4 regions of the Variovorax sp. P5_A3 genome follow, and region 4 is predicted to be linked to each of the others. Evidence: predicted binding sites of a transcription regulator. Region 4 holds the regulator's gene; each other region holds the start of a gene.

Evidence for each region. Region 4 encodes sigma-54, which starts transcription at its own class of promoters, with help from an activator protein. Its sites were predicted from a motif close to TGGCANGNAANCTGCTTT; they were not measured.
Region 1: AC1D3B_RS00325 (transglutaminase family protein) is a predicted target of sigma-54. The motif match lies at 1,876-1,893, and genes of this name have one in related genera.
Region 2: AC1D3B_RS03610 (methanol/ethanol family PQQ-dependent dehydrogenase) is a predicted target of sigma-54. The motif match lies at 4,602-4,619, and genes of this name have one in related genera.
Region 3: atzF (allophanate hydrolase) is a predicted target of sigma-54. The motif match lies at 1,932-1,949, and genes of this name have one in related genera.

Annotation. Positions count from the first base shown of each region.
Region 1 is NZ_JBFUKW010000001.1:84,037-91,730, forward strand. It holds gene AC1D3B_RS00320 (DNA internalization-related competence protein ComEC/Rec2) at 1-1,781, opposite strand, end outside; gene AC1D3B_RS00325 (transglutaminase family protein) at 1,948-5,445, shown strand; gene AC1D3B_RS00330 (circularly permuted type 2 ATP-grasp protein) at 5,596-7,694, shown strand, end outside.
Region 2 is NZ_JBFUKW010000002.1:305,065-312,758, reverse strand. It holds gene AC1D3B_RS03635 (Bug family tripartite tricarboxylate transporter substrate binding protein) at 1-434, opposite strand, end outside; gene AC1D3B_RS03630 (ABC transporter permease) at 431-1,312, opposite strand; gene AC1D3B_RS03625 (type 1 periplasmic-binding domain-containing protein) at 1,294-2,481, opposite strand; gene AC1D3B_RS03620 (PQQ-dependent catabolism-associated beta-propeller protein) at 2,478-3,476, opposite strand; gene AC1D3B_RS03615 (ATP-binding cassette domain-containing protein) at 3,520-4,233, opposite strand; gene AC1D3B_RS03610 (methanol/ethanol family PQQ-dependent dehydrogenase) at 4,715-6,538, shown strand; gene AC1D3B_RS03605 (c-type cytochrome) at 6,635-7,033, shown strand; gene AC1D3B_RS03600 (substrate-binding domain-containing protein) at 7,030-7,694, shown strand, end outside.
Region 3 is NZ_JBFUKW010000008.1:439,902-447,595, forward strand. It holds gene AC1D3B_RS15660 (FitA-like ribbon-helix-helix domain-containing protein) at 1-295, opposite strand, end outside; gene AC1D3B_RS15665 (AmpG family muropeptide MFS transporter) at 330-1,694, opposite strand; gene atzF (allophanate hydrolase) at 1,978-3,702, shown strand; gene AC1D3B_RS15675 (ABC transporter substrate-binding protein) at 3,747-4,760, shown strand; gene AC1D3B_RS15680 (ABC transporter permease) at 4,765-5,595, shown strand; gene AC1D3B_RS15685 (ABC transporter ATP-binding protein) at 5,592-6,422, shown strand; gene AC1D3B_RS15690 (DUF4089 domain-containing protein) at 6,432-6,638, shown strand; gene AC1D3B_RS15695 (AtzE family amidohydrolase) at 6,635-7,694, shown strand, end outside.
Region 4 is NZ_JBFUKW010000011.1:111,210-118,903, forward strand. It holds gene AC1D3B_RS18845 (metallophosphoesterase) at 1-662, shown strand, start outside; gene AC1D3B_RS18850 (CHAT domain-containing protein) at 664-2,619, shown strand; gene AC1D3B_RS18855 (RNA polymerase factor sigma-54) at 2,642-4,228, opposite strand; gene lptB (LPS export ABC transporter ATP-binding protein) at 4,350-5,144, opposite strand; gene lptA (lipopolysaccharide transport periplasmic protein LptA) at 5,141-5,830, opposite strand; gene AC1D3B_RS18870 (thiol:disulfide interchange protein DsbA/DsbL) at 5,954-6,601, opposite strand; gene AC1D3B_RS18875 (SPOR domain-containing protein) at 6,684-7,421, opposite strand; gene argS (arginine--tRNA ligase) at 7,436-7,694, opposite strand, start outside.

The sequences.
Region 1 (7,694 bases), on a different contig from region 4:
GTCGCCCCGCCAGTGTGGTCGCTGTCCCGATGGCTCAGCACCACCGTGTCGAGCCGGTCGCCGAAGGCGCGCATCAGGGGCACGAGGACGCGGTCGCCGGCATCGCTTTCCAGGCTGTAGCGAGGCCCTGCGTCATAGAGCAGGCTGTGGCCGGCCGTGCGCACCAAGACGGCGTTGCCCTGCCCGATATCGGCCGCCAGAAGCTCGAATTCGCCCACAGCCGGACGCGGCGCTTGCCAGAGCAGCACCGGCAGGAGCAGCGGCAGCCCCAGCAAGCGCATCGACCATGGCAGGCGCATGGCGAGCAACATGCCCCCCGCTACGCCGGCCGCCGCCATCCAAAGCGGCGGCGCGGGCATCGACACCGTGGCGAAAGGCAGGCTGGCGAGCCATTGCAGCCCCCATGACAGCACCTGCACAGCCCAGCCCGCCGCGTCCCACAGCGGTGGCAGCAGGACGCCCAGCATGGCGAGCGGCGTGACGACCAGCGTGACCCAGGGAATCGCCACCGCGTTCGCCAGCAGGCCGACGACCGAAACCTGCTGGAACAGCAGGAGCGTGAGCGGCGTCAGCGCCAGCGTGACCACCCATTGCTCGCGCCAGATGCGGGCCAGGCGGCGTCCGATGCCGGGACGATCGCCCTGGGGCGATTCGGCATTGGCCGCGAACAGCACGCCGACCGCCACGAAGCTCAACCAGAAGCCGGGCTGCATCAGGGCCCACGGATCGAGCGCCACCACGACCGCGCAGGCGCAAAGCCAGACGAAGGGCCAGGGCCAGCGTCGCCCCGTCAGGCGCAGCAGGCCGACGACGGCCAGCATCCAGACCGTGCGCTGCGAAGGCACACCCCAGCCGCTGAAGACGGCGTACAGCGTCGCGAGCAGCACGCCGCCGACCAGACCCGCATGCTGCGCCGGCCAGCGCAGCATCAGGCGACCGCTGCGACGCCACAGCGCGTCGACCACCAGCGCGGCGAGCCACGCGAACATCGTGATGTGGAGGCCCGAGATCGCCATCAGGTGGGCAACGCCGGTCGCACGGAAGACGTCCCAGTCGTTGCGATCGATCGCGTTCTGGTCGCCGGTGACCAGCGCGGCGATGACGCCCGACAGGCGAGGGTCGGCCACTCTTTCGACAACTGCGTCGCGCACGGACTCCCGCATTCGCTCGACCGGGTGGCGCCAGGTCACGGCAAGGCGCTCGGGGCGGGGATCGCTGGCGCCGTTGCGCACGTAGCCGGTCGCATGCACGCCCTGCTCCCACAGGCGCAGTTCGTGGTCGAAGCCATGCGGATTGAGGTTGCCGTGCGGCACCTTGAGCTGCACCGTGAAACGCCAGCGTTCGCCCGCGTGCACCGGGCCGGGCGTGTCGACCGTGTCGCCTCGACCCCACAGTCCGGAACCCTCGGCATACCAGGCCAGCGACAAGCGCCGGGGTACATCCGGGAGCTCGGCAGACTCGACATCGAACGCGAAGCGGATCGAGCCCTCGCCGCGCTGGGGCATTTGCGCGACCACGCCGACCACCTGCACGTCCCGCCCTTCGAGCGCGGGCGGCAACGCGCCGTCGGCGTAGACCGCGGCTCGCCAGCCTGCCAGCCCGGCACCGCCCATGGCACCAAGGAGCAGCGCCATCAGCAAGACGCCTCGAACCGTGCCTCGAACCGCGTGCAGGGCCAGCCAACCGGCCAGCGCACCGGCCATGAGGCCCGCGTAACCCGCCCAGCGCCAGAGCGCCGGCTGCTGCAACTGCAGCACGGCACCGAGCACCGAGCCAGCCATGGCGGCGAAAACGACCAGGCCGAGCGATTCCCTGCCCGGCTTCACGAGACAACTCCCAACCTCATGCTGCAACCTCTCCTTTAGCACTGCTCTGTGGCGCGCTAATTGCTTTGTATGTCGGCTAGTATGCGTCTCACCCGAGGCACGCTCGACGCACTGAAAAACAATGTCCATTCACGCCGCGCTCCACCACGTCACTCACTACAAGTACGACCGTCCGGTGCAACTTGGGCCTCAGGTGATCCGCCTGCGTCCTGCGCCGCATTGCCGAAGTAACGTGATCTCGTATTCGCTGCGCGTCGAGCCCGAGCAGCACTTCATCAACTGGCAGCAGGACCCGTTCGCGAACTACCTCGCGCGGCTGGTGTTCCCCGAGAAAACGCGGGAATTCAAGGTCACGGTCGACCTCGTGGTCGAGATGGCGGTCTACAACCCCTTCGACTTCTTCCTGGAGCCGCAGGCCGAGAACTTCCCTTTCAAGTACACCGAAGCGCAGGCGACGGAACTCGCGCCCTACCTCGTGGCGGATGAAGCCACGCCGCTGGTGAAGGCCTACCTGGAAAAGGTCGACCGCAAGGTGCAGCGAACCATCGACTTCCTGGTCGGCATCAACCAGCAGGTGCAGAAGGACGTCAACTACCTGATCCGCATGGAGCCCGGCGTGCAGACGCCGGAAGAGACGCTCACCAACGGCTCCGGTTCGTGCCGCGACTCCGGCTGGCTGCTGGTGCAACTGCTGCGCCACTGCGGCCTGGCCGCGCGCTTCGTCTCGGGCTACCTGATCCAGCTCACGCCCGACGTGAAGGCGCTCGACGGCCCTAGCGGGACCACCGTGGATTTCACCGACCTGCACGCCTGGTGCGAGGTCTACCTGCCCGGCGCGGGCTGGATCGGGCTCGACGCCACCTCCGGCCTGCTGGCCGGCGAAGGCCACATCCCGCTGGCCTGCACGCCGACGCCGTCGAGCGCCGCACCGATCGAAGGCGTGGTCGACGATGCCGAAGTCGAGTTCGGCCACGAGATGAAGGTCACGCGCATCCATGAATCGCCGCGCGTCACCAAGCCCTACACCGAGGAACAATGGGCCGAGGTGCTGGCACTGGGCGAGGCGGTCGACAAGCGCCTGAAGGCCGGCGATGTGCGCCTCACCATGGGCGGCGAGCCGACCTACGTCGCCACCAGCGACCGCGATGCGCCCGAATGGAACACCGACGCGCTCGGCCCCACCAAGCGTGGCTACGCGACCGAACTCGTCCACAAACTGCGCGCCGAATACGGCAAGGGCGGCTTCCTGCACTTCGGGCAGGGCAAGTGGTATCCGGGCGAGCAATTGCCGCGCTGGGCCTTGTCGATCTTCTGGCGCGCCGATGGCGAAACGCTCTGGCACAACCCCGAGCTCTTCGCGGACGAACGCCATCCGACCCACTACACGAGCGAGGATGCCCGGCGCTTCACCACCGTGCTGGCACACCGGCTCGGCCTGACCGAGCGCTACATCCAGCCCGGCTACGAGGACGTCTACTACTACCTGTGGCGCGAGCGCCGGCTGCCGGTCAACGTCGACCCTTTCGAGTCGAAGCTCGACGACGAGATGGAGCGCGTGCGCCTGCGTCGCGTGTTCACGCAGAAGCTCGACGCCGTGATCGGCTACATGCTGCCGATCGAGGCCTCGAATGCCGATGCCGACGCGCCCGCGCTGGCAGGTCCCGGCTGGAAGACCGGCCCCTGGTTCCTGCGCGACGACCGCATGTACCTGATTCCGGGTGATTCGCCGATGGGCTATCGCCTGCCGCTCGATTCGCAGCCGTGGGCCAGCAAGGGCGACTATCCCTATCTCGTCGAGCGCGACCCGACCGCGCCGCGCGGTGCCCTGCCGACCGGCGCGGACTTCCGTGCGCGCTACGCCGGCGCGCCGGTGGGGCCACAGCCCGATCGAAGTGCCGTGCCCTATGCCTTCGGCACGCCGCCGGTGACGCTCGCATCGGTGCGCCTGCAGACGCCGGGCAGCGGCGACGGCGGTGAGGCGGCGGACTCCCGGGTCGATCCCACCACGCCCCGGATGCCGCGTCGCGGCGAGTCGGCCTACTGGGTCACGCGCACCGCACTGTGCGTCGAAGTGCGCGATCCGCGCCGCGCCAATGGCCCGGCAGCCGAGAAGCTCGGCAGTTCCTCGGGCGTGCTCTACGTCTTCATGCCGCCGCTCGCCCGGCTGGAGGACTACCTCGACCTCGTCGCCGCGGTCGAGGCCACGGCCGACCAACTCGGCGTGAAGATCGTCATGGAAGGCTACCCGCCGCCGCGCGATCCGCGACTGAAGATGCTGCAGGTCACGCCGGACCCGGGCGTGATCGAGGTCAACATCCACCCGGCGCACAGCTGGCGCGAACTGGTCGACCACACCGAGTTCCTCTACAACGCCGCGTTCGAGACGCGCCTGTCGGCCGAGAAGTTCATGACCGACGGCCGCCACACCGGCACCGGCGGCGGCAACCACTTCGTGATGGGCGGCGCGGTGCCGACCGACAGCCCCTTCCTGCGCCGACCGGAGTTGCTCGCGAGCCTGCTGCTCTACTGGCACAACCATCCGTCGCTGAGCTACCTGTTCTCGGGCATGTTCATCGGCCCGACCAGCCAGGCACCCCGGGTCGACGAGGCACGCAACGACCAGGTCTACGAGCTGGAGATCGCGCTCAAGGAGATCGCACGCAACCGCGAGATCTATGGCCAGAACATGCCGGCCTGGCTGGTGGACCGCACGTTGCGCAACATCCTGGTCGACGTCACCGGCAACACGCACCGCAGCGAGTTCTGTATCGACAAGCTCTACTCGCCCGACTCCAGCACCGGGCGACTGGGCCTGCTGGAGCTGCGCGCCTTCGAGATGCCGCCGCACGCGCGCATGAGCATCGCGCAGCAACTGCTGCTGCGCGCCTTCATCGCCCGCTTCTGGGACGAGCCCTACAAGGCGCCCGCGACGCGGTGGGGCACGGAGCTGCACGACCGCTTCCTGCTGCCGACCTTCGTCCATATGGACTTCGACGACGTCATCAGCGAGATGCGGCAGGCCGGCTTCGCCTTCGACCCGAACTGGTTCGCGCCGCACTTCGAGTTCCGCTTCCCGCTGGTCGGGCAGGTGCAGGCGATGGGCATCGAGCTGTCGCTGCGCAACGCACTCGAACCCTGGCACGTGATGGGCGAGGAAGGCTCGGCGGGCGGCACGGTGCGGTATGTCGATTCGTCGCTGGAACGCATCGAGGTGCGGGTCACCGGCCTGAACGAAAGCCGGCACGTCATCACCGTGAACGGCAAGGTGCTTCCGCTGCAGCCTACCGGCACGGTCGGCGAGTTTGTGGCGGGTGTGCGCTACAAGGCCTGGAATCCGCCCTCGGCGTTGCATCCGAGCATTGGCGCGCACGCGCCGCTGACCTTCGACATCGTCGACACCTGGATGAAGCGCTCGCTGGGCGGCTGCCAGTACTTCGTCGCCCATCCGGGCGGACGCAACTACGACACCTTCCCCGTGAACGCCTACGAGGCGGAGAGCCGGCGCCACTCGCGCTTCACGCGCATGGGGCATACGCCGGGCCTGATGAGCACGCCGCCGGCGACCATCGAACTGGCGGGAAGCCGCGAGTTCCCGTTCACCCTGGATCTGCGACGCTGACGAGCCCCGCCAAGTTGGGGAATACCGCGGAACCGGCTTTGCCGGGCCGCCGGTATTGCCCCCGGCCGGGGGTTGGCGCAGCGACACGAAGTGCGCGAAGCCTGGGGGCGAGTCTTACTGTGGTGTGACAATGAACGCACCGTGGACCCAATGAACGAATCCCTCTTCGACGCACAAGCACTGGAAGCGCCCGCAGCGCTCGCCTCCGCCCTCGCTCCCCCGGCGGCGCCGGGGCACTTCGACGAACTGCGTGGCGCGGCCACTCCCCAGAGCGCCTCGCGCCACGGAGCGCCGTCGCAGCCCGCGCCGCTTTATGACGCTTCCTCCGTGCCACCGTCGGCACCCGTGGCCGAGCAGGGCGACGAAGCCCTGCGTGAGCACGCGCCTCTCTCTTCTTCCTGGGCTGGCTTCTTCGAACACCTCGGCCCTGGCGGCTTCGATGACCTGCCGCGCCGCGCGATCAGCCTGGAGCGGCAGATCCGCGACAACGGCGTCACCTACAACGTCTACGCCGATGCCGACGGTCCGCAGCGGCCCTGGTCGCTCGACCTGTTCCCGCTGATCGTCTCGCCCGAGAGCTGGGCGCAGGTCGAGGCCGGCGTGCAGCAGCGCGTGCGCGTGCTCGACCGCGTGATGGCCGACGTCTACGGCCCGCAGCAGCTCCTGGCCGCAGGGCTGCTGCCGCCGGCCCTGGTGCAGGGCCATCCGGGTTACCTGCGCGCGATGCATGGCGTGCGACCGCCGGGGGACACCTGGCTGCATATCGCGGCCTTCGACCTCGCGCGTGGACCTGATGGCAACTGGTGGGTGGTGTCGCAGCGCACGCAGGCGCCGTCGGGGCTGGGCTATCTGCTCGAAAACCGGCTCGCCATTGCGCGCCAGTTTCCGCAGGCCTTCGAGAACCTGCATGTGCAGCGCCTCGCGGCCACCTACAACGCGATGATGGAAGGGCTGCAGAACCTCTGCCCGGCCGGGCAGCCGCCGCACATCGCGCTGCTCACGCCCGGCCCTTACAACGAGACTTACTTCGAGCACGCGTATCTCTCGCGCTACCTCGGCATCACGCTGGTCGAGGGCAACGACCTCACGGTGCGCGACCAGCGGCTCTACCTCAAGACGCTGCAGGGCCTGCGGCCGGTGCACGGCCTCATCAAGCGACTGGACGACCAGTACCTCGACCCGCTGGAGCTTCGCCCCGATTCGACGCTCGGCGTGCCGGGCCTGCTGCAGGCAATTCGCGCCGGCAATGTGCTGGTGGCGAACATGCCCGGCTCGGCCTTTCTCGAATCGCCGGCCCTGCTCGGCTTCCTGCCTGCGCTGGCGCGGCATCTCATCGGCGAGAAGCTGCAATTGCCTGCGCTGCCCACCTGGTGGTGCGGCGAGCGCGCCGCCATGGAAGCGGTGCTGCCGCAACTGGCCGAGTGCGCGATCAAGTCCACCTACCCCGGCGACGACTCGCACACCAGTTTCGACGCCGTGCTGGGTCATCACATGGGTCGGCGTGAACTCGACGAATGGGCCGGCCGCATCGTGCGCCAGGGCGACGAGCACACGGTGCAGAGTTATCTGCCGCTGTCGCAAATGCCGACCTGGACGCAGGACGTCGGGCGCGGCCACATCGCGCCGCGTTCGGTGCTGATGCGTGTGTTCGCGGTCATCGACGGACCGCGTTCGTGGCGCGTGCTGCCGGGCGGCCTCGCGCGCCTGGCCGGGCCCGATGCGCAGATCGCCTCGATGCAGCGCGGCGGCAGCAGCGCGGATGTCTGGGTGCAGACGCTCGGCGAGGTCGACCGCACCACACTGCTGCAACCGCATGCGACGCCGGCCTCCCTGGCGCGGCATCGCGCACCGGTCACCAGCCGCGCGGCCGAGAACATGTTCTGGCTGGGCCGCTATACCGAGCGCGCGGAGAACGCCGTGCGTCTGGCGCGCCTCACCATCGACCTGCTGGGCGGCGAGGATCCCTCCTCCCGCGCATTGCTGGTCTGGCTGCATCGGCTGGCGCTTCGCAACGCGCTGGTGTCGCCCGAAGTGCCGAGCCTGCCGAAGTCGCGCCGTGTGTTCGAGCGCGCGCTGATCGCGGAGCTGGGTGACGTCGACAAGGGTGGCAGCGTGGGCTACACCCTGCGGTGCGTGCGGCAGACGGCCGCCGCGGTGCGCGAGCGGCTGTCGCAGGATCACTGGAACCAGATCGTGCGGGCCGAGACCGACTTCCTGCGCCGCAGCGCCGAACAGGCGAGCGAAAAAGG
Region 2 (7,694 bases), on a different contig from region 4:
AGCTGCTCGAGCGAACGCATCGGGCTGGCCGCACGGACCAGCACGCCGAAGGTCACGCCCGATATCTGGATGATGGGCGTGACGTCCCGGATCGGATCCCACAGCACCTTCTGCATGAAAGGCGCGCGAAAGACCGGCTGCGGCATCTGCGCGATGGTGTAGCCGTTGGGCTCGGCCTGCAGAAGGATGGGCATTGCCATCGTGCCGCCGGCACCGGGGCGATTCGCGACGACCACCGGCTGGCCGAGCGCCGGCGCGGCGAGTTCGGCCAGCAGGCGCAGCGACAGGTCGGTCGCGCCACCCGCCGCCCAGGGCACCCACATCGTGATCGGCCGGGTGGGAAAGGCGTCTGCCGCCAGCGCGTGCGAAACAGGCGTCGCCGAGAGCGCGAGTGCGGCGGCGTGCCCCAGCCAGCGCCGGCGGTCCGGGTTCACGGCGGTCCTCCCCCGCGCTTCGTGAGTCCGCCGAAGCCGCGCTGCGGGTCGTAGCCCCAGCAGGCGAGCACGAAGAACACCACCAGGCATCCCAGCACGATCCACGGTGCCTCGCCCGGGTCCTTGCCATAGAGCGCGAAGCGGATCCATTCGACGGCATGCGTGAACGGGTTGAAGCGCGCCAGTTGGTAGACCCACTCGGCGCCCGATTCCCTCAGCTTCCACAGCGGATAAAGCGCGGTCGACATGAAGTACATCGGAAAGATCACGAAGTTCATCGTGCCGGCAAAGTTCTCGAGTTGCTTGATGTGCACCGACAGCAGCAGGCCGAGCGCGCCCAGCATCAGCGCGCCGCAAACCAGTGCCAGCAAGGCATGCAGCCCCCCCAGCGTCAGGAGCGGCAGGTCCGTGCCGACCAGGATCGCGACAACGATGAAGGCCAGCGCCTGCAACACCGACAGCAGGCCCGTCGCGCAGAGCTTGCAGAACAGCAGCCACGCGCGTGGCAGGGGTGCGGTAAGCAGCAGGCGCATCAGGCCCATCTCGCGGTCATAGACCATCGCCAGTGACGACTGCATGCCGTTGAACAGCAGCACCATGCCCACCAGGCCCGGCGCGATGTAGACGTCGTAGGGGATGTAGGTGTCGTAGGGCTCGACGATCGCGACGCCGAACACGTTGCGGAAGCCCGCCGCGAATACCGCCAGCCACAGGAGCGGGCGGACCAGCGCAGAGACCAGCCGGCCGGTCTGCTGCGAGAACTTGAACAGCTCGCGCATGACGATCGCCTGCATGGCCTGCAGCGCATGCGCGACCCCGCGACGCGGCGCAAGCTCCGCCTCGCCCGTCTCGGCAGGAATCAGTGCGTCGTCTTGCATCGCTTCTCCGGGGCATCCGCGCCCAGTGTGTCCAGCACGTTGGTGGGGTGCAGCAGGCCATCGACCGGCGCCTGCGAGATCACGCCCTGCCCATCAGTGAGCAGCATGGTCTGGCGCAACTGCCCATCCCACGGACGGAAGCTCAGGTTCGTGCCCTTGGAACCATCGACCGGCGTCTTGGCGAGCGCCTGCGCCCAGGCGGTCGCGGGGCCCTTGGGTGCCGCGATGGCGGCCGCGACGAGCGCCTTGCCCGCCATCCACGCCGACCAGTCGCTGTCGGTCATGGGCCGGCCGACCGCCTTGGCAAAACGGCGCGACACCTGCGGCGCGCCGTAGCGCTCGAACTGCGCATGCCACGCAAGCGCCACCAGACCTGCATCGCCCACCACCGGCCGAGGCAGCACGATGCGGTAGGGCAGGCCGCGTGCGAATTCGCCGTCGCTGTCGACCACCCAGACGGCGTCGTAGGTGGTACCGGCGGTCAAGAGCAGCGGGTTGGCAAGGTCGCGCTCCCGCGGATCGCCGGAGAGCTTGAAAGGCTTGATCGCGACCACCTGCAAGCCGTAGCGCTTGATCGAAGCCTGCGCGACGGCGGACCGCAGCTGGTCTTGCTCGCTCGGCCCGACGAGCAGCAGCACCTTGCTCCATTTGCGCGACACGAGCGTTTGCGCGAGGGCGTCGGCGCGCATGCGTTCGCTCGGGAGGATGTGGAACAGCCGCGCCCGGCAGTCCTGTTCGCGCAGCCGGTCGGCGGCTTCGCCGACGTTGATGACCGGCACCTTCACCGCATCGACGATGGCCAGCGTCCAGTCCGCGGGAAGATCCGTCACGAGTACGGCGGCACCGGCCTTTTCGGCCGCCTGCGCGGCGGTGCGTGCAGCCTCCAGCGAGCCTGCAGTCTGTTTCGACAGCGTGACGCCCGCATCGACCGCCTGGAGCTCGAACTCGCCTTCGTCCAGCGCGACCTGCAGGCCGTCGCTCGCCGGCCCGTCCGGATGGCCGAGGAAGTGCCTTTCGACGCGCGAGCGGTCGAGCCGCGCGTCCGGATCCGGCGAGATCAGCGTCGCCTTCAACGGGGTGACGGCACCCGCTGCCTGCGCGAACGACGCCGGCGCCGCCAGCAGCAGCAGCAGCAGCGACAGGCCGACAGGGCAGGCGATCCACCTCATTCGACTACCACCAGGCCGTAAGGCACCCGGCCGACCGGGATGCTCTTGATCGGCTTGGCCGCCGCGACGTCGACCACCGTGACGTCGTCGCTCAAGCCGTTGACGACATACAGGCGGGCTTCGGACTTGTCGAGCGTGACGTTCCATGCGCGCTTGCCGACCAGCACGAGATTCGTGACCTTGCGCTGCGGCACATCGACGAACGCGACGTGGTTGGCCCGGCCCAGTGCCACGAAGGCGCGCTTGCCGTCGCGCGATATCTGGATGCCCACCGGCGTGATGTCCTCGCTGCGCGCGCCCTTGACCTCGAATTTCAGGTTGCCGACCACGTTGCGGGTGGCCGTGTCGATGATGCTGACGCTGGCGTCGAGTTCGTTGGTGACCCACAGTTCCTTGCCGTCGGGCGTGAAGGCCATGCGACGTGGCCGCTTGCCGACTTTCACGTTCTTGACGATGGCCGCGCTGGCGACGTCGATCACGTGCACGAGGCTCGCGACTTCGGAAGTCACGTACAGCGTCTTGCCGTCCGCACTGATCTTCACGCCCTCGGGTTCCTTGCCGACCTTGATCGACTTGAGCACCTTGCCGGTCGTCGCATCGACGAAGCTGACCGCGCCCTCGTCCTCGTTCGACACATAGATGGTCTTGCCGTCCGGGGACAGGTCGAAGGCCTCCGGCTCGTCGCCCAGCGGAATGCGGCGCAGCGACTTGCCCGTTGCAGGGTCGATCACGTCGGCCGCGTTGGACTCGCTGCAGGCCAGCATGATCATCCGATCCGGCGTGAGCTGGATGTGCCGCCCGCGATTGCAAGTCGGTATGGTGCCCTTGACGCTGAGCGTCGCGAGGTCGATCAGCGTGACCACCTTGTCCTTTTCGCTCGTGACATAGGCGGTGCCTTGCGCCAGCGCGGCCGTGCCGAGACACACGCCCGACAGGACCGCGACCGAACGGGCCGCCCGCTTCAGGACCTGGCCGACTTCATTCATTTCACTCATGCCTGCATGTCTCCTTGTCTGCTTATCTGATCGGGCATTGCGTTCAACTCGTGCGCGCAATGAAGCCCGCTTCCAGCGTCGACTGTCCCAGCACCTGTGTCACCTCGGCCGGGGTTCCGTCGGCCAGCAGTTCTCCCTTGTGCAGCACCACGACGCGGTCGGCGCCTTCGGCCTCCTCCACCCGATGCGTGGCCCACAGCACGCAGACGCCACGCTCCTGCACGTTCGCATGGAGCGCGCGCATCAGGTCCTGGCGCGACTTCGGGTCGAGGCCCACCGTGGCCTCGTCCATCAGCAGCACGGAGGGTCGATGCAGCAACGCACGCACAAGTTCCACCTTGCGTCGATTGCCGCCGGAGAGTTCGCGCACCTTGCGATCGAGATCCTTGTCGATGCCGAGCTGGGCACAGCCGGCGTCGATGCGGGACGCCGCCAGCCGCCGCGGCAGGCCGTGCAGGTCGGCCTGGAACAGCAGGTTGCGGCGCACGCTGAGATCGAGGTCGAGCGACATCTGCTGGAACACGACGCCGATGTGGCGCAGCGCCGCCGTCGCGGAGCGGCCGAGCGAGTGACCGGCGACTTCGACCTCGCCTTCGTCGGCGGCGAACAGCCCCGTGAGCACCTGGAACAGTGTCGACTTGCCTGCGCCATTGGGCCCCAGCAAGGCCACGAACTGCCCTGACGACAAGCTGAGTGAAAGGCCCTTCAACGCCGTCCGCGCGCCGTAGCGCTTGGTCAGGCCGGTGGTTCGAAGCATGGTCGTCGATAGGAGCGTCTGTGGCATGAATACCTTCGAGCATGCAATACGCACGCCCATTGGCGCAAGCACAATTGCCCGACCTGTGAATGCGCGGCCCGATGACGCGCGGTCTGCCGGTGAAACACTCTGTGTCGAAAGTGGTTGACACAATTTCGGCGCAGCACCGCCCGTCGGAATACTTCAGTTCTCGTTGCTCCGAAAGCGGAATCGGGACACCGTTGCAATCACCCTTTGGCAACCTCGGAACTCACTCCTTCAATGGGCGCGATCTCTAGGGTTTCCCCCTAACGCAATGGCCCATCCGGAGCACTCTGAATTGAGTCGGCGGCACCCCGCCGAACCCGCGAATCTGGGGGTGTTCGAGCGGGCGCGCATCTTGCATTTAGTGTCGTCGCCGGCTTCGTTGCGTCGCTCGGCGGTCGCCCTGTCGGAGGTTCCGTTCGGGCGGACTCTGGTGAATCAGAACAAGGAGACTTCGATGCGAATTTCCGGGCATTTCCACGAACGCCTTTGGCGTTGTTTGGCTGTGGCGCTACTCGCAATGCCAGCATTGGCATTCGCGAATGCCGATGTCGAGAAAAACATCGGCAACTCGAAGAATTGGGCGATGCAGGCTGGGGACATGTACAACCAGCGCTACAGCAAGCTCAAGCAGATCAACACCGGCAACGTCGGCAAGATGCAGGTCGCGTGGACCTTCTCCACCGGCGTGCTGCGCGGGCATGAAGGCTCGCCGCTGGTGATCGACAACATCATGTTCCTGCACTCGCCCTTCCCCAACAAGGTCTTCGCGATCGATCTCGATACGCAGAAGATCGTGTGGAAGTACGAGCCCAAGCAGGACCCGGCCGTGATCCCGCAGATGTGCTGCGACACGGTGAACCGCGGCCTCGCATTTGCCGAGGGCAAGATCTTCCTGCAGCAGGCCGACAGCAATCTCGTCGCGCTCGATGCCAAGACCGGCAAGGTCGTCTGGACCGTGAAGAACGGGGATCCGAAGCTCGGCGCCGTCAACACGAACGCGCCCCACGTCTTCAAGGACAAGGTCATCACCGGCATCAGCGGCGGCGAGTGGGGCGTGCGGGGCTTCCTGGCGGCGTACGACATCAACTCGGGCAAGCAGGTCTGGAAGGCCTACAGCACCGGGCCGGATGCCGAGATGCTCATGGACCCGGACAAGACCATGACCTGGACCGACGGGAAGATGGCGCCGGTCGGCAAGGACTCTTCGCTGAAGACCTGGCAAGGCGACCAGTGGAAGCTCGGCGGCGGCACGACCTGGGGCTGGTACAGCTACGACAAGGCCCTGAACACCGTGTTCTACGGCACCGGCAATCCGTCGACCTGGAACCCCTCGCAACGCCCCGGCGACAACAAGTGGTCCATGACCATCTTCGCGCGTGACGTCGACACCGGCATGGCCAAGTGGGCCTACCAGATGACCCCATTCGACGAATGGGACTTCGACGGCGTCAACGAGATGATCCTGGCCGACATCGACGTCAAGGGCAAGCCGACGAAGGCGCTCGTGCACTTCGACCGCAACGGCTTCGGCTACACGCTCGACCGCACGACCGGCGCGCTGCTGGTTGCCGAGAAGTACGACCCGGCCGTGAACTGGGCCACGAAGGTCGACATGAAGACCGGTCGTCCGCAAGTGGTGTCCAAGTACTCCACGGCGCAGAACGGGCCCGACGTCAACAGCAAGGGCATCTGCCCGGCAGCGCTCGGCTCCAAGGACCAGCAGCCTGCGGCCTACGACCCGGAAACCAAGCTCTTCTACGTGCCGACCAACCACGTCTGCATGGACTACGAGCCGTTCAAGGTCGAGTACACCGCCGGGCAGCCGTACGTCGGCGCCACGCTCTCGATGTACCCGGCCCCAAACAGCCATGGCGGCATGGGCAACTTCATCACCTGGAACGCAGGCACCGGCAAGATCGTGCAGACCCATCCCGAGAAGTTCTCGGTCTGGAGCGGCCCGCTCAACACGGCTGGCGGCATCTCCTGCTACGGCACGCTCGAGGGCTACATGAAGTGCGTGGACAAGAAGAACATCAACAAGGAACTCTTCAAGTTCAAGACGCCCTCCGGCATCATCGGCAACGTGTTCACCTACGAGCACAAGGGCAAGCAGTACATCGGCGTGTTCTCGGGCATCGGTGGCTGGGCCGGCATCGGCATGGCCGCGGGCCTCGAGAAGGACCAGGATGGCCTGGGCGCCGTGGGCGGCTACAGGGAACTCAACCAGTACACCGAACTCGGCGGTTCCCTGACGGTGTTCGCGCTGCCCGGCAACTGACAGCGTGAGCGTGAGGCCCTCGCCGGGCCGGGTCCGGAGATGGCAGCCCCAAAGGCCGCCATCTCCTCATTCCGACGAAAAGAAGGATCTCGCAATATGAGTTCAAGGAAGGCCTTGCTTATCGCAGGCGCTCTGCTGTTCATGGTGGCGGGCGCGGCTCATTCGGACGACCCACCGCTGTACAAGGTGGTCGATGGCTACAAGGTGGACAGCGAGACGATGAAGGGCTTCCGTGCCTGGCGCGCCGCAGCCTGCGACCGCTGCCACGGCGCGAACCAGGAAGGACTGGTCGGGCCGTCGCTCGTGGTCAGCCTGAAGACGCTGTCGAAGCCGGATTTCATCAAGACCGTGACCAATGGCCGGTTGGACAAGGGCATGCAGAGCTTCGGCAACAGCCCGATCGTGATGGACAACATCAACCAGCTCTACGCCTATCTCAAAGGCAGATCCGACGGCGCGATCACGCGCGCAAAGGTCGAAGAGATTCCCAAATGAACCAAGCAGGCGCCCGTCGATGCATGCGCGCGGCCATCGGCATCGCGCTGGCTGTGTTGACGGCCGGCGCGATGGCACAGGATGCGCCCGCCAAGCGGACCGAACTGCGCGTCTGCCAGGATCCGAACAACCTCCCCTTCTCGAACGTCAAGGGCGAAGGCATCGAGAACAAGATCGCGGAATTGTTCGGCAAGTCGATGGGCATTCCGGTGATCTACTACTCCTTCCCGCAACGGCTGGCTTTCATCCGCAACACGTTGAAGTTCAAGCTGCCGGGCCAGGAATACCCTTGCGACATCGTGATCAGCGTGCCTGCGGGCTATGACCAGGTGTCGGCCACCAAGCCCTACTACCGCTCGACCTATGCGCTGGTCTTTCCGAAGGGAAAGGGCATGGACCAGGTGACGTCCGGCGAGGACTTCCTGAAGCTCGATCCGGCGAAGCTGTCGAAGCTGCGCATCGGCATCTACAACGTCTCGCCCGCGTCGGCTTGGCTCAACAAGCACCATCTCGTCGATCAGGGCGTGCCCTACCCGGTCATGAACGCCGACCCGGACCAGTATCCCGGCGAAATCATCGAGAAGGACCTCGCCGCCGGCAAGATCGACGTCGCCATCGTCTGGGGCCCCATCGCCGGCTACTTCGCGCAGCGCGTCAAGAC
Region 3 (7,694 bases), on a different contig from region 4:
TGTCTACGGCGCGAGGCCCTCGCGCGATCGGTTGCGGGAAGCGGATCCGGTGCTCGGCAGCGACTTGCTCGATGGATTTGCTGCCGCGCCGCACGGGAGGACTGGCGCTCCATCCAACGTCCGGGTCCTTGACGTTGGACGGCACCGGGCGGGCGACCTGCGGCTCCGGTTCATTGGCGGCCTGCTCGATGATGGCCATCAACTCTCCCTGCAGCGAACGATGGTTGCGAGCGGCTCGCTGCCGCAATCGCTCGGCCAGATCGTCCGGCACATCCTTCACGGAGAGATTCGTCATGGCGCCTCCAAAATGGCGCCATTATGGATTCATTTCATGTGGGCGTCGCGCTGGCTGCGGTCGCCGGCACCTTGCCGTTCGAATAGTTTCGGGATGCCAGCGCCACCAGGAACAGCACCGGAACCCCCAGCGCCGCCGTACCGACGAAGAAAGCGTGGTAGCCGTAGAGGTCGACGAACTTGCCCGAGTAGCCCGCGATGAACTTCGGCAGCAGCAGCATCAGCGAGCTGAACAATGCGTACTGCGTGGCCGAATAGCTGATGTTGGTCAGGCTCGACAGGTAGGCGATGAACGCCGCGGATGCGATGCCACCGGCCAGGTTGTCCGCCGAGACGACCAGCACCAGCGCCGTCAGGTCGTGCCCGCGCGTGGCGAGGGCGGCGAAGAGCAGGTTGCTGGCCGCGCTGAGCACTGCCCCCAGCATCAGCACCCGCATCACGCCGAGCCGCATCGACAGGACCCCGCCGACGAACGCGCCGGCCAGCGTCATGATCACGCCGTAGATCTTGCTGACTGTCGCGACCTCGTCCTTGGTGAAGCCCATGTCGACATAGAAGGGGTTGGCCATGATGCCCATCACCACGTCGCTGATCCGGTAGACGGCGATCAGCGAGAGGATCAGAACCGCCTGCCACTTGTAGCGACGGATGAAGTCGGCGAAGGGTTCGATCAGAACGCTCTGTAGCCAGGCGCCCGCGGTCTTTGGCTGCGGCAGTGCGGCGCGCACGGGTTCCGGCGAAAGCAGCACAGTGAGAACGCCCACCGCCATCGACGCAGCCATCACCAGATAGGCCGTCTTCCAGGCGCTGTCCTGGTAGCCCGTGAGGCCCGGCAGTTCGGCCCAGGCCGCGACCCAGAGGACGCCGGCGCCGGCCCAGATCATCGCGAGCCGGTAGCCCGTCTGGTAGGCGGCAGCCAGCGCGGCCTGCTTGCGCGTGGCCGCGGATTCGATGCGGAACGCGTCGAGCGCGATGTCCTGCGTCGCCGAGCCGAAGGCGACCAGCAGGGCGCACCACACCAGGGGCGGCAGGCCGTCGCGCGGATCGTTGAACGCCATGCCGACGAGCCCCGCGATCACGGCGATCTGCGCCAGGAGCAGCCAGCCCCGGCGGCGGCCAAGCAGCGTGGTGAACGGCGGGATCGGCAGCCGGTCCACCAGTGGCGCCCACACCCACTTGAAGCCGTAGGCGAGCCCGACCCAACTCAGGAAGCCGATGGTGGTGCGATCGACGCCCGCCTCGCGCAGGCGAAAGCTCAGCGTGCCGAGCACCAGCAACAGCGGCAGACCGGCGGAGAAGCCCAGCGCCAGCATGCGCAGCGTCGCGGGTTCGAGATAGACCTTGAGCGCGTCGCGCCAGGGTAGGGAAGGAGAGGCTTCGTCAACCGATGGTGCAGGCATGAACCATTATCTCGCCCCCAGGCTTGCCCACTTCGTGTGGCCGCCCACCCCCTGCCGGGGGCGCCGCCTCCGGCCTGGCGGAGCCAGTTCCGGGGCAGCCCTGAAATTGCAAAGCTCCGTCGAGGGCTTGTTGGTGAAACACCGCGGAACCGGCTCCGCCGGGCCGCTGGTGTTGCCCCCGGTAGGGGGTAGGCGAAGCGACACGAAGTGCGCGCAGCCTGGGGGCGAGCAACATGTTGGCATAGGCTTTGCATGGCATCTTGTACACAAGACAGGATGCGTGATGATGGTGCACGAAAGAGGCCTGCCGGAGGGTGGGGCCGGGATTCAGTTGAAGGAATTGGCTGCTGCGGCGTGGATCGCTCGGCTCGATTCGCCGTTGCGTGGCGCTGGCGCGGGGCCGCTCGCCGGACTTCGGTTTGCCGCCAAGGACAACATCGACGTAGCCGGCGTACCCACGACGGCGGCCTGTCCGGCCTTCTCGCGCACGCCGAGCGAACACGCTTACGTGGTGCGGCGCCTGCTCGAAGCCGGTGCGGACCTGCTCGGCAAGACCAATCTCGATCAGTTCGCATGTGGCCTCAACGGCACGCGGTCGCCCTACGGCGCGGTTCCGAACAGTTTCGATGCGCGCTACGTATCGGGTGGTTCGAGTTCGGGCTCGGCCTACGCCGTGGCGACGGGGCAGGTGGACTTCGCGCTGGGCACCGATACCGCGGGCTCCGGGCGGGTGCCGGCGGGGCTCAACAACATCGTCGGCATCAAGCCGTCGCGCGGTCTGCTCAGCGCGCGCGGCGTGGTGCCGGCGGCGCAGAGCGTGGATTGCGTATCGATCTTCGCGCGCACCGTGGCCATGGCGGCGCGCGTATTGCAGGCGGCGATGGGCTTCGATGCGGAAGATCCCTATTCGCGCAGCCTTGCGCTCGCGACACAGCCGCTGCCTGCCAGCTTCCGCTTCGGCGTGCCCACGCCGTTGCGCTTCTTCGGCGACAGCCAGTCGGCCGCTGCCTTCGATCGGGCGGTCGAGCAGATGAAGGCGCTCGGCGGTACGCCGGTCGCGATCGACTACGCGCCGCTGGCCGAGGCCGCATCGCTGCTCTACGACAGTGCGCTCGTTGCCGAACGCTATGCGGCAGTGCGCGAGTTCTTCGATTCGCACGGGGCCGACGTGATCGAACCCGTGCGCAGCATCCTGGCGCAGGGTCGGGGCTACAGCGCCGCTGACTTCGTCGACGCGCGCGCCAAGCTCCAGGCGATCGGCCAGCGCGCCGCGGCGATGTGGGGCGACTTCGACGTCCTGCTGGTGCCGACCGCGCCCAGTCACTACACGATCGAGGCAATGCAGGCCGACCCGGTCGTGCTCAATCGCAACCTCGGCGAGTACACGAACTTCGTGAACCTCCTCGACTACGCGGCCATCTCGGTGCCCTCCGGCCTGCGCGAGGATGGCCTGCCTTTCGGCATCACGATGATCGGCCGCTGCGGCAGCGATTTCCAGCTTGCGGAACTCGGGCAGCGCTTTCATCACGCGACCGGCCTGCCGCTCGGCGCGACAGGCGAGCCGATGCCCGCTGCCGAAGTGCTGCCGGTGATCGCGCCCGTGCCGATGGTCAAGGTCGCGGTGGTCGGCGCACACCTGTCGGGCATGCCGCTCAACGGGCAATTGACCGAGCGCGGCGCACGGCTGTTGACGGCCACGCATACCGCACCGCTCTACCGCCTCTACGCCTTGCCCGGCACGGTGCCGCCCAAGCCTGGCCTGCTGCGCGTGCAGCCTGGCGAAGGTGCAGCGATCGCGCTCGAAATCTGGGAGATGCCGATGACGCAGTACGGCAGTTTCGTCGCGCTCATTCCAGCGCCGCTCGGCATCGGCAGCCTCACGCTGGCCGATGGCAGCAGCGTGCAAGGGTTCCTGTGCGAAGCGCTCGCAGTCGCGGGCGCCGACGACATCACGCAGCTCGGCGGATGGCGTGCCTACATCGCCTCGCGCGCCGCGCTCGCAGCCTGAGCGCTTTCAAGACCTGTCACCCCTCGAACCTTCCGGAGTATCCAATGGCCTTCAAACACACGTTGCCCTCCATCGCCAAACCGGCTTCGCGGCGCCAGGTGCTCCAGGCCGGGGCCGCCGGTCTGATCGTGCTCGCCGCGCCAGCGTTCGTTCGTGCACAGACTGCGACCAAGATTCGCATCGGCTATTGGCCCATTGCCGCGGGGCTGCCCTTCTACGCCGCCGTGGAGCAGGGTTTCTTCAAGACTGCCGGTCTCGACGTCGAAGTGCAGCGTTTTGCCGGCGCGCAGCAGATCATGGAAGCCATGCTGTCCGAACGCTGCGATGGCAGCGCGAACGGCACCGGCTCCGCCAACATCGCGATCGGCGAGATCGCGGCACCGGGCAGCTTCAAGATCTTCTGCTCCAACCCGAGCAACGTGAAGAACGTGCTCGACCAGATGCTGGTGCCGACCGCCAGCACGGCGAAGACCATGGCCGATCTCAAGGGCAAGCGCGTCGCGTCCGGGCCTGGCATCCAGAACGTCACGCTGGCGAAGACCGTGCTGGAGCGTGGCGGTGCAACCGGCGCGACCGTCGTCGAACTGCCGATCGGCCAGCACGTCGCCTCGCTCGCGGCCGGCCAGGTCGATGGCTGCTACACGTTGGAGCCGACCGGAACGATCGGCCGTCTCAACGGCAGCACACGCGTGCTCGAATCGGGCGTGATCGCGAAGTACGTCCTGGGCGATCCGATGGCGCCATGGTTCGGCGGCTCGGCCTCGCTGACGTCGGCCTTCATCAAGAAGAACCCCGACGCGGCAAAGAAATTCATCACGGCCTACGGCCAGGGCGTGGCCTTCGTTCGCACCAAGCCCAACGAGGCGCGCCAGTACCTCAAGGGCTACACCGCCATCGAAGGTCCGCTCACCGGCGAGGTGCCGCTGGCGGCGTACACCATGTACAACGAGTTCACGCCAGCCGACGTCGCGTACTTCCAGAAGTTCTTCGACCTGTTCTCGGAAAAGGGCATCTTCTCGTCGCGCCTGATGGTCGACTCGATGCTCTACAAGGGGTGAAGACATGAGCACTCCTGCACCGACGGGCACGGCACCCTGGGCTGCGCCGGCTGCTGCCACGGTCTCTGCGCCGCCGCGCGAATCGCATTGGGTCAAGGCGCTGCCCTTCATCGGCCCGGTGGTGCTCTTCATCATCTGGGACCTCGCCGTCCGCCTGGGCTTTATCAAGGCGATCCTGCTGCCGATGCCGGCGGACACGATCGGCACCTTGCTCTCCGGGCTGGCGGGCGGACCGCTGCTGGCGGACTTCGCGGTCACCGTCTGGCGCACGCTGCAGGCCTTCCTGATCGCGGCCATCATCGGCGTGCCGCTCGGCGTGCTGCTCGGCAGCAACGAGAAGGCGTACCGCAGCGTCGAGTTCCTGATCGACTTCTTCCGCTCCACGCCGTCCTCCGCGCTGATCCCCCTGTTCCTGATGATCTTCGGTGTCTCGGACGTCAACAAGGTCGCGATCGCCGCCTTCGGCGCGATGCTCATCGTGGTGTTCAACAGCGCCTACGGCGTGATCAACGCGCGCAAGCAGCGCGTCATGGCCGCGAAGGTGATGGGCGCATCGCGCTGGCAGATCTTCCGCGACGTGCTGGTGTGGGAAAGCCTGCAGCCCAGCTTCGTCGGCCTGCGCTCGGCCGTGTCGATGGCGCTCGTGATCGTGATCGTGGCCGAGATGTTCATCGGCTCCGACAGCGGTCTCGGCCACCGCATCATCAACTCGCAGCAGGTGATGAACGTGAAGGACATGTACGCGTCCATCCTCGCGGCCGGCGCGCTGGGCTATGCGCTGAACATCCTCTTCCTGCTGGCCGAGCGCCGCATCGTGCATTGGAGCGGACGATGAGAACCGTCGACAACGTGATCAACGGGCCCGTCTACGCGGATGTGCCAAAGCCCGTCTTCACGCCGGGCCCGACCGGCACGCACATCACCATCCGGGGGCTCACCAAGTACTTCGCCGGCTGGCCGCTGTACGAGAACTTCGACCTCGACATCCCCAAGCAGAAGATCGTCTCGGTCTTCGGGCCCAATGGCTGCGGCAAATCGACGCTGATCAACATGATCGCGGGGCTCATCCCGATCGATTCGGGCGAGATCCTGTTCGACGGCAAGTCGCTCAAGGACACCAAGATCGGCTACGTGTTCCAGAACTACCGCGAGGCGATGTTCCCGTGGATGCGCACCATCGACAACATCGCGTATCCGCTCAAGCTGGAGGGGCGCTCCAAGGCCGAGGTGGATCGGCGGATGCAGGAACTGGTCGCTTCGTTCGACGTGAAGTTCGATCTCAAGCGCTATCCCTATGAGCTCTCGGGCGGGCAGCAGCAGACCGCCTCGATCATGCGGGCGCTGGCGCCGAACCCGGAGGTGCTGTTTCTCGACGAGCCTTTCTCCGCCCTCGATTTCGAGATGACGCTTTTCATCCGCGAGAAGCTGCAGGAAGTGTTCATGCAGACGGGTACCACGATGCTGCTCGTTTCGCACGACCTGGAGGAGGCCGTGTACCTCGCCGACCAGGTGCTGTTGTTGACCAAGCGACCGACCAAGGTGGCCGAGATCCTCGACTACGGCGATGCGCGGCCTCGCACGCTCGAGACGCTGAGTTCTGCCAGCTTCGTGAGCATGAAGAAGCTGAGCCTGGAAATCTTCCAACGCGAAGTGCGGCGATAGGGGATTGGCATGACGCCCGCACAGATCGAAACTTTTGTCGATGCCACCTCGGCGGCCCTCGGGTTGCGCTTGCGGCCTGACCATCGTCCCGGGGTCGTTCGCTTCTTCGGGTTGGCCGCGGAATTCGCTGCGCTGGTGGAGGCCGTCCCGCTGGGTCCGCACGACGAGCCGGCGGTGAACTTCGTACCGGTTGCCCCGCGGGAGAAAGACGCATGAACGGGGGCGATCTGCTCCAGAAGGATGCGTCGACCATGGCTGCCGCGGTGCAGTCCAGGGCGGTCACCGCCGTTGCCCTCGTCCAGGCCAGCCTGGACCGGATCGATGCGACGGACCGCCGCGTGAATGCCTTCACCGACGTGGTGCGCGAGCGCGCGTTGCGGCGGGCGGCACAGATCGACGCCTCGCTGTTCTCGGACAGGGCCGCGCGCACTCGCGAGCTGCCCCTGCTCGGCGTTCCCTTTGCGGTGAAGAATCTCTTCGACATCGCCGGCCTGCCGACCCTGGCCGGCTCGAAGATCGAGCGCGAGAGCGCACCGGCGCGTGGCGATGCCGAGCTGGTTCGTCGACTGGAAAACGCGGGCGCGGTGCTGGTCGGGGCGCTCAACATGGACGAATACGCCTACGGCTTTACGACCGAGAACAGCCATGTCGGGGCGGCGCACAACCCCCACGATCTGTCGCGCATCGCCGGCGGCTCGTCGGGCGGCTCCGGCGCCGCCGTCGCGGCGGGACAGGTGCCGCTCACGCTGGGCTCGGACACCAATGGATCGATCCGCGTGCCGGCTTCGCTCTGCGGCGTATTCGGCCTGAAGCCGACCTTTGGCCGCCTGCCGCGCACCGGCAGCTATCCCTTCGTGTCGAGCCTCGATCACCTCGGACCGTTCGCGCGTTCGGTGCGCGATCTCGCCTTGGCCTATGACGCAATGCAGGGCCCGGAAGTCGCCGGCCCGAGTGATCCCGGCTGCGCACAGCGCGCCGTCGAGCCCACGATGCCGGTGGTATCGCGCGGGCTGAACGGGCTTCGCATCGGCGTGCTCGGCGGCTACTTCCGCGAACGTGCCCAGCCCGAGGCGCTGACCGCGGTCGATGCCGTCGCGCAGGCACTCGGAGCGAGCCAGACCGTCGAGTTGCCGATGGTCGAGGCGGGGCGTGCGGCGGCCTTTCTCATCACCAATTCGGAAGGTGCGGCGTTGCACTTGCCGGACCTGCGCACGCGTGCACACGATTTCGAGCCGCTGTCGCGCGATCGCTTCCTTGCGGGCGCGTTGCTTC
Region 4 (7,694 bases):
AGTCAAGGGCCCCGCCCGCCATGACGCTGGAGCAGATGCTGGGGCCGAACCTCAAGCAGGGCCTGGGCGGAAGCGCCGAAGACATGCTGCTCGACGCCGAGCGCAATCTCGGCAAGCCCAGGTCGCCGACGGCGCAGGTCGACGGCACGCTGGGGACGCCCCAGTTGATCATCGACCGATTGACCGGTTGGTTGACCGGCGTCAGCCAGGCCGAGGCGCTGCGCCGTGCGCTGCTGGACTGGCTGAAGGACGACAAGTCCTTCGACATCCATGACCGCGACGACACCTTCGACAAGGTCACGGCGGCGGTCGGGCCGGCGATCGACTTCATCGTCACCGGTCACACGCACCTCGAGCGCGCGATCGACATGGGCCAGGGGCGCTACTACTTCAACAGCGGGACGTGGATACGCCTGCTCCAGTTCACGCCGGCCATGCTCGCACGGGAAGACGCGTTCACCGAGGTGTTCAACGTGCTGGTCGACGGGCGCATGAAGACGATCGACGAAGCGCGCATCGGCGGACAGCCGTTCGTCATGGACCAGACCAGCGCCGTGTCGATCAGCGCCGGTCCGGGCGGTGGGACCGTCGGGGCGCTGGTGCATGTCGAAGGCGACGGAACCGGCGAACCGCGCGAGATCCAACGCTACACGAGAGGATGAGATGAGCGATACATCCGACGTCCGGGATATTCGCCTGGAGTTCCTGCGCTCAGGGCCTGCACACAACCAGCTGCTGTCGCCGCTGACCGCCTACATGGCGCTGTGCGGCGCCGACGGGCCGGTCAGCGTGCATCTGCCTTTCGAACACGCGCAATTGCTCACGCGGCTGAATCGGCTTCGCTATGAAATCGACGGCACGCCCATTGCGGCATCGCAGCGGGCGGCCGAACTGCAGGAACTGGGCGAAGCGATCGCACGGGTGCTCGGCAAGATCCCGGAGCTGGTGTCGGAGCTTCGTTCGGCCCGCGGGGATACGAGTCGCCTCGTCAACATACGGCTGCTGATCTCGGCCTTCGAACTGGGCCTGGTGCCATTCGAAGCGACGATGTCGCCGGCCGACACCTCCGGCTCCGGTGCGCCGCTGTTGCTGCGCACGCTCACCAACATCACGCGCGAGATTCGCCGCGGTCGGCCGCTCCAGTCGGAGTGGAACCGCGCGCCGAAGATCCTCTACGCCTTTGCATCGCCGTCAGGCTTTGCCGCCGTGCCGGCACAGGCGCACCTGGAGGCACTGCGCCGCGCCATCGACCCGTGGGTCAAGGCCAGGGACACGCCCGCCGAACGCGTCGTCGAGGTGCGCAAGTTGCTTACGGTGCTGCCCAATGCCACGGCGCGCAGCATCAGCGATGCCTGCCAGGCCGAGGATTACACCCACGTGCACCTGCTGGCGCACGGTGCGCCGCTGCCCGGCTCGGACCGCCGCTACGGCATCGTGCTATGCAAGGAAGGCGAGGCCACCGAGCACATCGTCGTCGACGGGCAGAGCCTCGCGATGGCGCTCAAGAGCATGAACTCCAACGGCCGGGCGAAGCAGCCGCCGACGGTGGTGAGCCTGGCGACCTGTGATTCCGGCAATGCCAGTTCGGTGCTGACACCGGGCGGCAGCATCGCGCACGAGCTGCACGCGCAGGACATTCCGTGGGTCATCGCCTCGCAGTTTCCGCTGTGGATGCGGGCGTCGAACGTCGCGGCGGAACTGCTCTACAGCGGACTGCTTGCAGGCAACGATCCGCGCTGGGTCGTGCATGAACTGCGACAGCGCCTGAGGATCGACCTGCCGGACACCCACGACTGGGCCAGCATCGTGGTGTACGCAGCCGTCGCGCCGGACCTGGAAGCCCAGGTGGACGCCTTTCGTAGCCGGCAGACCAAGTCGAAGATGGAGGTCAAGTTCGACCGGATGGACTCCCTGGTGCGTGGCAACGAGACGGACCCGGCCCGGCCCGGCACACCCATCAGCACCGAGACCGCCGCCGAACTCGACCAGCTCAGCGACCAGATCCGCGTCGACCTTGCGGCCTGGCGCGACAGGCCGGTCGCGCAGCGCAATCTCAAGGAGAAGGCAGAACGCCTCGGGATGAGCGCAGCCAGCGAGAAACGCATCGCCATCATCCACGCGCTGGTCGGCAATGTGGCTCGCAGTACCGAGGCTTATCGCAAGTCGCGCGAGTTCTACGAAGCGGCACTGAAGATCGAATCGGTCAATCACTGGGTGATGACGCAGTATCTGTCGCTCGCAGCCATTCCCGCGCTGGCGCCGGATGAGGGAGCGCTGAGTGCGTTGCGCACCGAGTACGGCAAATGGTGGCTGGTGGCCTGGCAGCTGGCGCAATGGCAGCTTCGTACGGCGGCCATCACGGATCGGGTTTGGGCGCACGGCACGCTGGCAGAGCTGGAGCTGCTCGGTGCTGTTTATGGGGGCGACGCATTCCAGCCCCAGGTCGCCAGGGATCGCATCGTCGAGCATTGCAGGCAGATCCGCGAGTTGTCGACGGATTCGTTTCCGGTGCTCTCGACGCAACGCCAGTTCAGGCGCTATGTGGATCACTGGTCGCGCATGCAGTGGGAAGGGCTCGCGCAGGCGGCGCTGGTGACGCTGGAAGGGCGCGAGGCCTGACCTGAGGCCCCTCGCAGGCCCTTCAGAGCGCCTTGCGCAGATTCGCGGGTGCGATGCGCAGCGCTTCGCGGTATTTCGCGACGGTGCGCCGGGCGCATTCGATCCCCTGCTCCTTGAGCATCTCGGAAATCTGGCTGTCGGACAGTGGTTTCTTCAGGTCTTCCGCACTCACGAACTGCTTGATCAGCGCGCGCACCGCCGTGCTCGACGCATTGCCGCCCGTTTCCGTGCCGAGCGCCGAGCCGAAGAAGTATTTGAGCTCGACCGTGCCGTAAGGCGTCGCCATGTACTTGGCAGTGGTCACGCGGCTGATGGTGGACTCGTGCAACCCGAGTTCGTCGGCGATCTCGCGCAGCACCAGCGGACGCATGGCGAGTTCGCCGTGCACGAAGAAGCTCTTCTGCCGCTCGACGATGGCGTTCGACACGCGCAGGATGGTGTCGAAGCGCTGCTGGATGTTCTTGATGAACCAGCGCGCCTCCTGCAGGCGCTGCGAAAGCGCCTGGCTGCCCTCGCCCTTGTGCTGCTTGAGCGCACCGGCATAGATGTCGTGCACGCGCAGGCGCGGCATGACTTCGGGGTTGAGCATCACGCGGAACTTGGTGTTGGTGCCGTTGCCGACGCGCGTGACGATCACGTCGGGCACGACCACGTTGCGCTCCACGTCGACGAAGCGGCGCCCGGGCTTGGGCTCCAGCTTCGCGATGAGCTGCAGGGCGGCGCGGACTTCCTCTTCGTTGCTGCGGGTGAGCGTGGCCAGGCGCTTGAAGTCGCGACGGGCGAGCAGTTCCATCGGTTGCTTGCAGATCGCGATGGCGGTCTTGCGCACCTGTGCCTCGTCATCGGTCTCGTCCTCGTCGGCCAGGGCGCGCAGCTGGATGGTCAGGCATTCGCCCAGGCTGCGCGCGCCCACGCCGGACGGCTCCAGGCTTTGCAGCAGGCCGAGCCCGACCTGGAAGTGGTGCACGAGGTCGTCGAACTGGTCGTTGTCGTTGCCCGCGAGGCCGGACGCCAGGGCGGGCAGCGAGTCTTCGAGGTAACCGTCTTCGTTGAGCGACTCGATCAGGAAACGGAGTGCCGCGCGATCGGTTTCGCTCAGGCGCAATCCCAGTGCCTGCCGGTGCAGGAAGGACTGCAGCGATTCCTGGCTGCGCGCGAGTTCGGTCGCGTCCGTGCGCTCGTCGTCGCCGAGGTTGTTGGCACGCGCGGGGGCGTCGCCGCCCCATTCGCTGTCGTCGGGCGCGAGGTCGATCGTGCCATCGCCTTCCCAGTCGGGCTCGCCATCGGCGGTGTCGGCTGTGGCGACTTCGGTGTCGCCAGTGGCCGCGACGGCGACTTCCGGCGCAGACGCCGACGGGCCGGGCGTGAAATCGCCCTCCCCATCGGCAAACCGATCGTCATCGCGAACCGGCGTATCGGCCGTCTCCAACCCGAACTCCTCGCGCGTAGCCTCCTCGGCCGTGCGCTCGAGGAATGGGTTGTCATCAAGCATCTGCTCGACTTCCTGCGTCAGCTCGAGCGTGGAAAGCTGCAACAGCCGGATCGACTGCTGAAGTTGAGGCGTCAACGCGAGATGCTGCGAAACCCGCAGCGACAAACCCTGCTTCATGGAGATAGTGAAACCCTCTTGACCAGAAGGCCGCCGCGCCCGGCCGCCCGTAGCGGCCGGCCTGCCCCCGGCAGGGGGTAGGCGGAGCACGAAGTGCGGAGCCTGGGGGCGAGCAACATGTTCACATCCGGAAATGTTCGCCGAGGTACACGCGCCGCACCTCGGCGTTGTCGACGATCTCGGCCGGCGTGCCCTGGGCCAGCACATGCCCGTCGCTGATGATGAAAGCGTGATCGCAGATGCCCAACGTTTCACGCACGTTGTGGTCGGTGATCAACACGCCGATGCCACGTTCCTTCAGGAAATTGATGATCCGCTGGATCTCGATCACCGCGATCGGGTCGATGCCCGCGAAGGGCTCGTCCAGCAGGATGAAGCGCGGCTGCGTGGCCAGGGCGCGCGCGATCTCGACGCGGCGACGCTCGCCGCCCGACAGGGACAGCGCGGGGGAATCACGCAGGTGGTCCACGCGCAGGTCGGCCAACAACTCGGTGAGGAGTTCCTCGGTGCGCTGCTTCGACAGCGAAACCTGGCGTCCGTTGGCGTCGGGCTCGCGCTGCAGTTCGAGCACGGCGCGGACGTTCTCCTCGACCGTGAGCTTGCGGAAGATCGATGCTTCCTGCGGCAGGTAGCTCAGGCCCATGCGCGCGCGCCGATGGATCGGCATGTGCGCGATCGGCTCGCCGTCGATGGTGATGTCGCCGGCATCGGCGCGCACCAGGCCGACGATCATGTAGAACGAAGTCGTCTTGCCGGCGCCGTTGGGCCCCAGCAGGCCGACGACTTCGCCCTTCTGCACACCCAGCGTCACATCCTTGACAACCTTGCGGCTGCCGTAGCTCTTCTGAAGCCCACGCGCCTCGAGGCGGCTGCCCGGAGCGCCTGCGCCCTCGCTCATGCCTGCGGTTTCGATCACTTCTTTGACTCTCCGCCAAGGGTGGTGGTGGCGCGCAACCCGGTGCCCGGCGCAGGGGCCGGGGCGGGCGCGGCGGCGGCCGGCTTTCCGCCGGCGGCGGGTGCCGCTGGAGCGGCCTTGGGGGTGAGGATCGCCTTGACACGACCACCCGGCTGGGTCGCAACGCCGGCATTGGGCGGCAGCGAGGACCCGTTGACGGTGAAGGTGTCGTTGCTCTGGTCGTAGACGATCAGCGGACCGCTGCTCTCGTCGTTGGGCGTCGCCCCGATCAGTCGGCGCATCACCGCGCGGCGGATGAACTTCACGTTGTCCGCACGGCTGTCGTATTCGATGACTTCGCCCTCGCCCTCGATCCACTCGTCGGGACCCGAGTCACGCTTCTGCTTGTAATAAGCCAGCTTGCCCGGCGCCGCGGTCACGACGCCGTACTGGTAGCCCTCGGGGTCCTGTCGGACGTCGATCTTGTCGCCACGGATGATGATCGTGCCCTTGGTCACCACCACGTTGCCCGTGAAGACGCTCGTCTGCTTCAGATCGTCGTAACGCATCGAATCCGCCTCGATGTTCATCGGCTTGGCGCGATCGGCCTTCTCGGCGTGCGCGCCCGATGCGAACCCGGCCAGCGCCAGGGCAACAAGCAGTCCACGACCGAGATGGCGAAGGGGGGAGGAAGGTGGCGAGATCATAGAGGCACGAAACTTGCTGCGCATTGTATGCGGCCGACGGATTCGGTCTCGCCGGGCGCCGACAAAAAAAGCCCGCCGAAGCGGGCTTCACGGACGGACGGGTGGTCGGACCACCCCGTTTGCTCAACCCTTGCGGGCTTCGCCGATGAGGAAATCGACGGCCTGCAGCGCACGGTCGAGCGAGCCGGCGGTATCGCCGTCCACGTACCAGCGGCCGGCCACGCCGAGCGCCGGAACCCCGGCGACCTGGTAGTCGCTGGTGAGCTGCGCGGCGCGCTTGGCCTTGCCGGAGACCGAGAAGGACTTGAACAGCTCGGCGAACTTCTTGGCATCCAGCCCCGGCTGCTTCTCGACCCAGGCGAGGATCGCCGCGTCGCCGGTCATCGGCACGCGCTCCTTGTGGATCGCGTTGAAGATCTTCTGCTGGTACTCGTCGACCTTGCCCATCGCTTCGAGCGTGTAGTACAGACGCTGCTTGGCTTCGGTGTCGTTGCCGACGAAGGGGACCGGAATCCGCTTGAAGTTGACGTACGGGGGCAGTTTCTTGACCCAGGCTTCGAGTTGCGGCTCGAAGGCCGCGCAGTGCGGGCAGTTGTACGAAAAGAATTCGACCACCTCGACCTTGCCGGCCGGCGTGTCGACCGGCGCGGGCTTGCCGAGCACGATGTAGTCGGTGCCGGCCTTGGGCGGGCGCTGCTGGGCGTGCGAGGGGGCCACGAGCGGAAGAAGGCCCAGCGAGGCGGCGGCCAGCGAAAAGTCACGACGTTTCATTAAGAGGTTCTCCTATCGGCTGAAAGAGCCCGCGCTCCGGAGTGGAGTTCCCCGAGGGCGCGAAGTAAAGATAAGTGAAAGTTCAGCGCTGGACGCGGACCAGGGCCGATTCGAGACCGCCGCTGTCGAGGCGCTCCTTGAGTTGATCGGCATCGTCCTTCTTGTTGAATGGGCCTGCGCGCACGCGATAGACGGTGCGGCCGGCCTGCTCGCGCTCGGTCACGCGGGCTTCGACGCCCATGAGCGACAGCTTGGCGCGCTGCGCCTCGGCGTCCTCGGACGTGCGGAATGCGCCAGCCTGCACGAAGTACATGAAGGGATCCGTACTGGCGCTCGAACTGCTGCTGCTCGCGCCGGAGCGCGCCCTGGCGAGGTCGCCCAGCGGATCGCTCGACGGCGTGGCATTGGCCTCGGCCGGAACTGGCGCGGTGCGTGCCGTGCGCGGCGGCGTGGTGGTGGTGGCCGGCGTATCGCTGCCGCGAGCGCCGGGCGCGACCACGACCGGAACGGGTGCGGATGGCGGATTGAGCGGACCGACGGTCGCAGGTTGCGTAGACGCTGCGGCCGTGGCGGGGGTCGGTGCCGGCGTCGCACCACGGGCCGGCGCAGCCGACTTGCCCGCGAGCGGCGCATTCGGATCCCAGTCGCGGTTCTTGCGTGCCTCGGCCTCGTCCTGCTCGGCGCCGCCGCGCTGCGTCTTGGTCATGAACGGGATCGGCACCTTGGTCACGTAGACCGCGATACCGAGCGCCACGCCGAGCCCGAGCACCAGGCCGATGATCAACCCGATGACGATGTTGCCGCTTTGTCTTTGTTTCATGGTGGAGGTGGAAATCACATCTTTCTCGGCGCGCTGACGCCGAGAACAGCGAGGCCATTGTGCAGCACCTGCGCAGTGGCGGCGACGAGCGCCAGGCGGGCCAGCTTCACGGGTTCCTCGTCGACCAGGATGCGCTCTGCGTCGTAGTAGCTGTGGTAGCTGGCTGCGAGCTCGCGCAGGTAGAAGGTGACGTCGTGCGGCGCGAAATCCTTCGCGGCCGCGGTCAGCATGGCCGGGTACTTGGCGAGCTGCAGCAGCAGCGCCTGGGAGGCC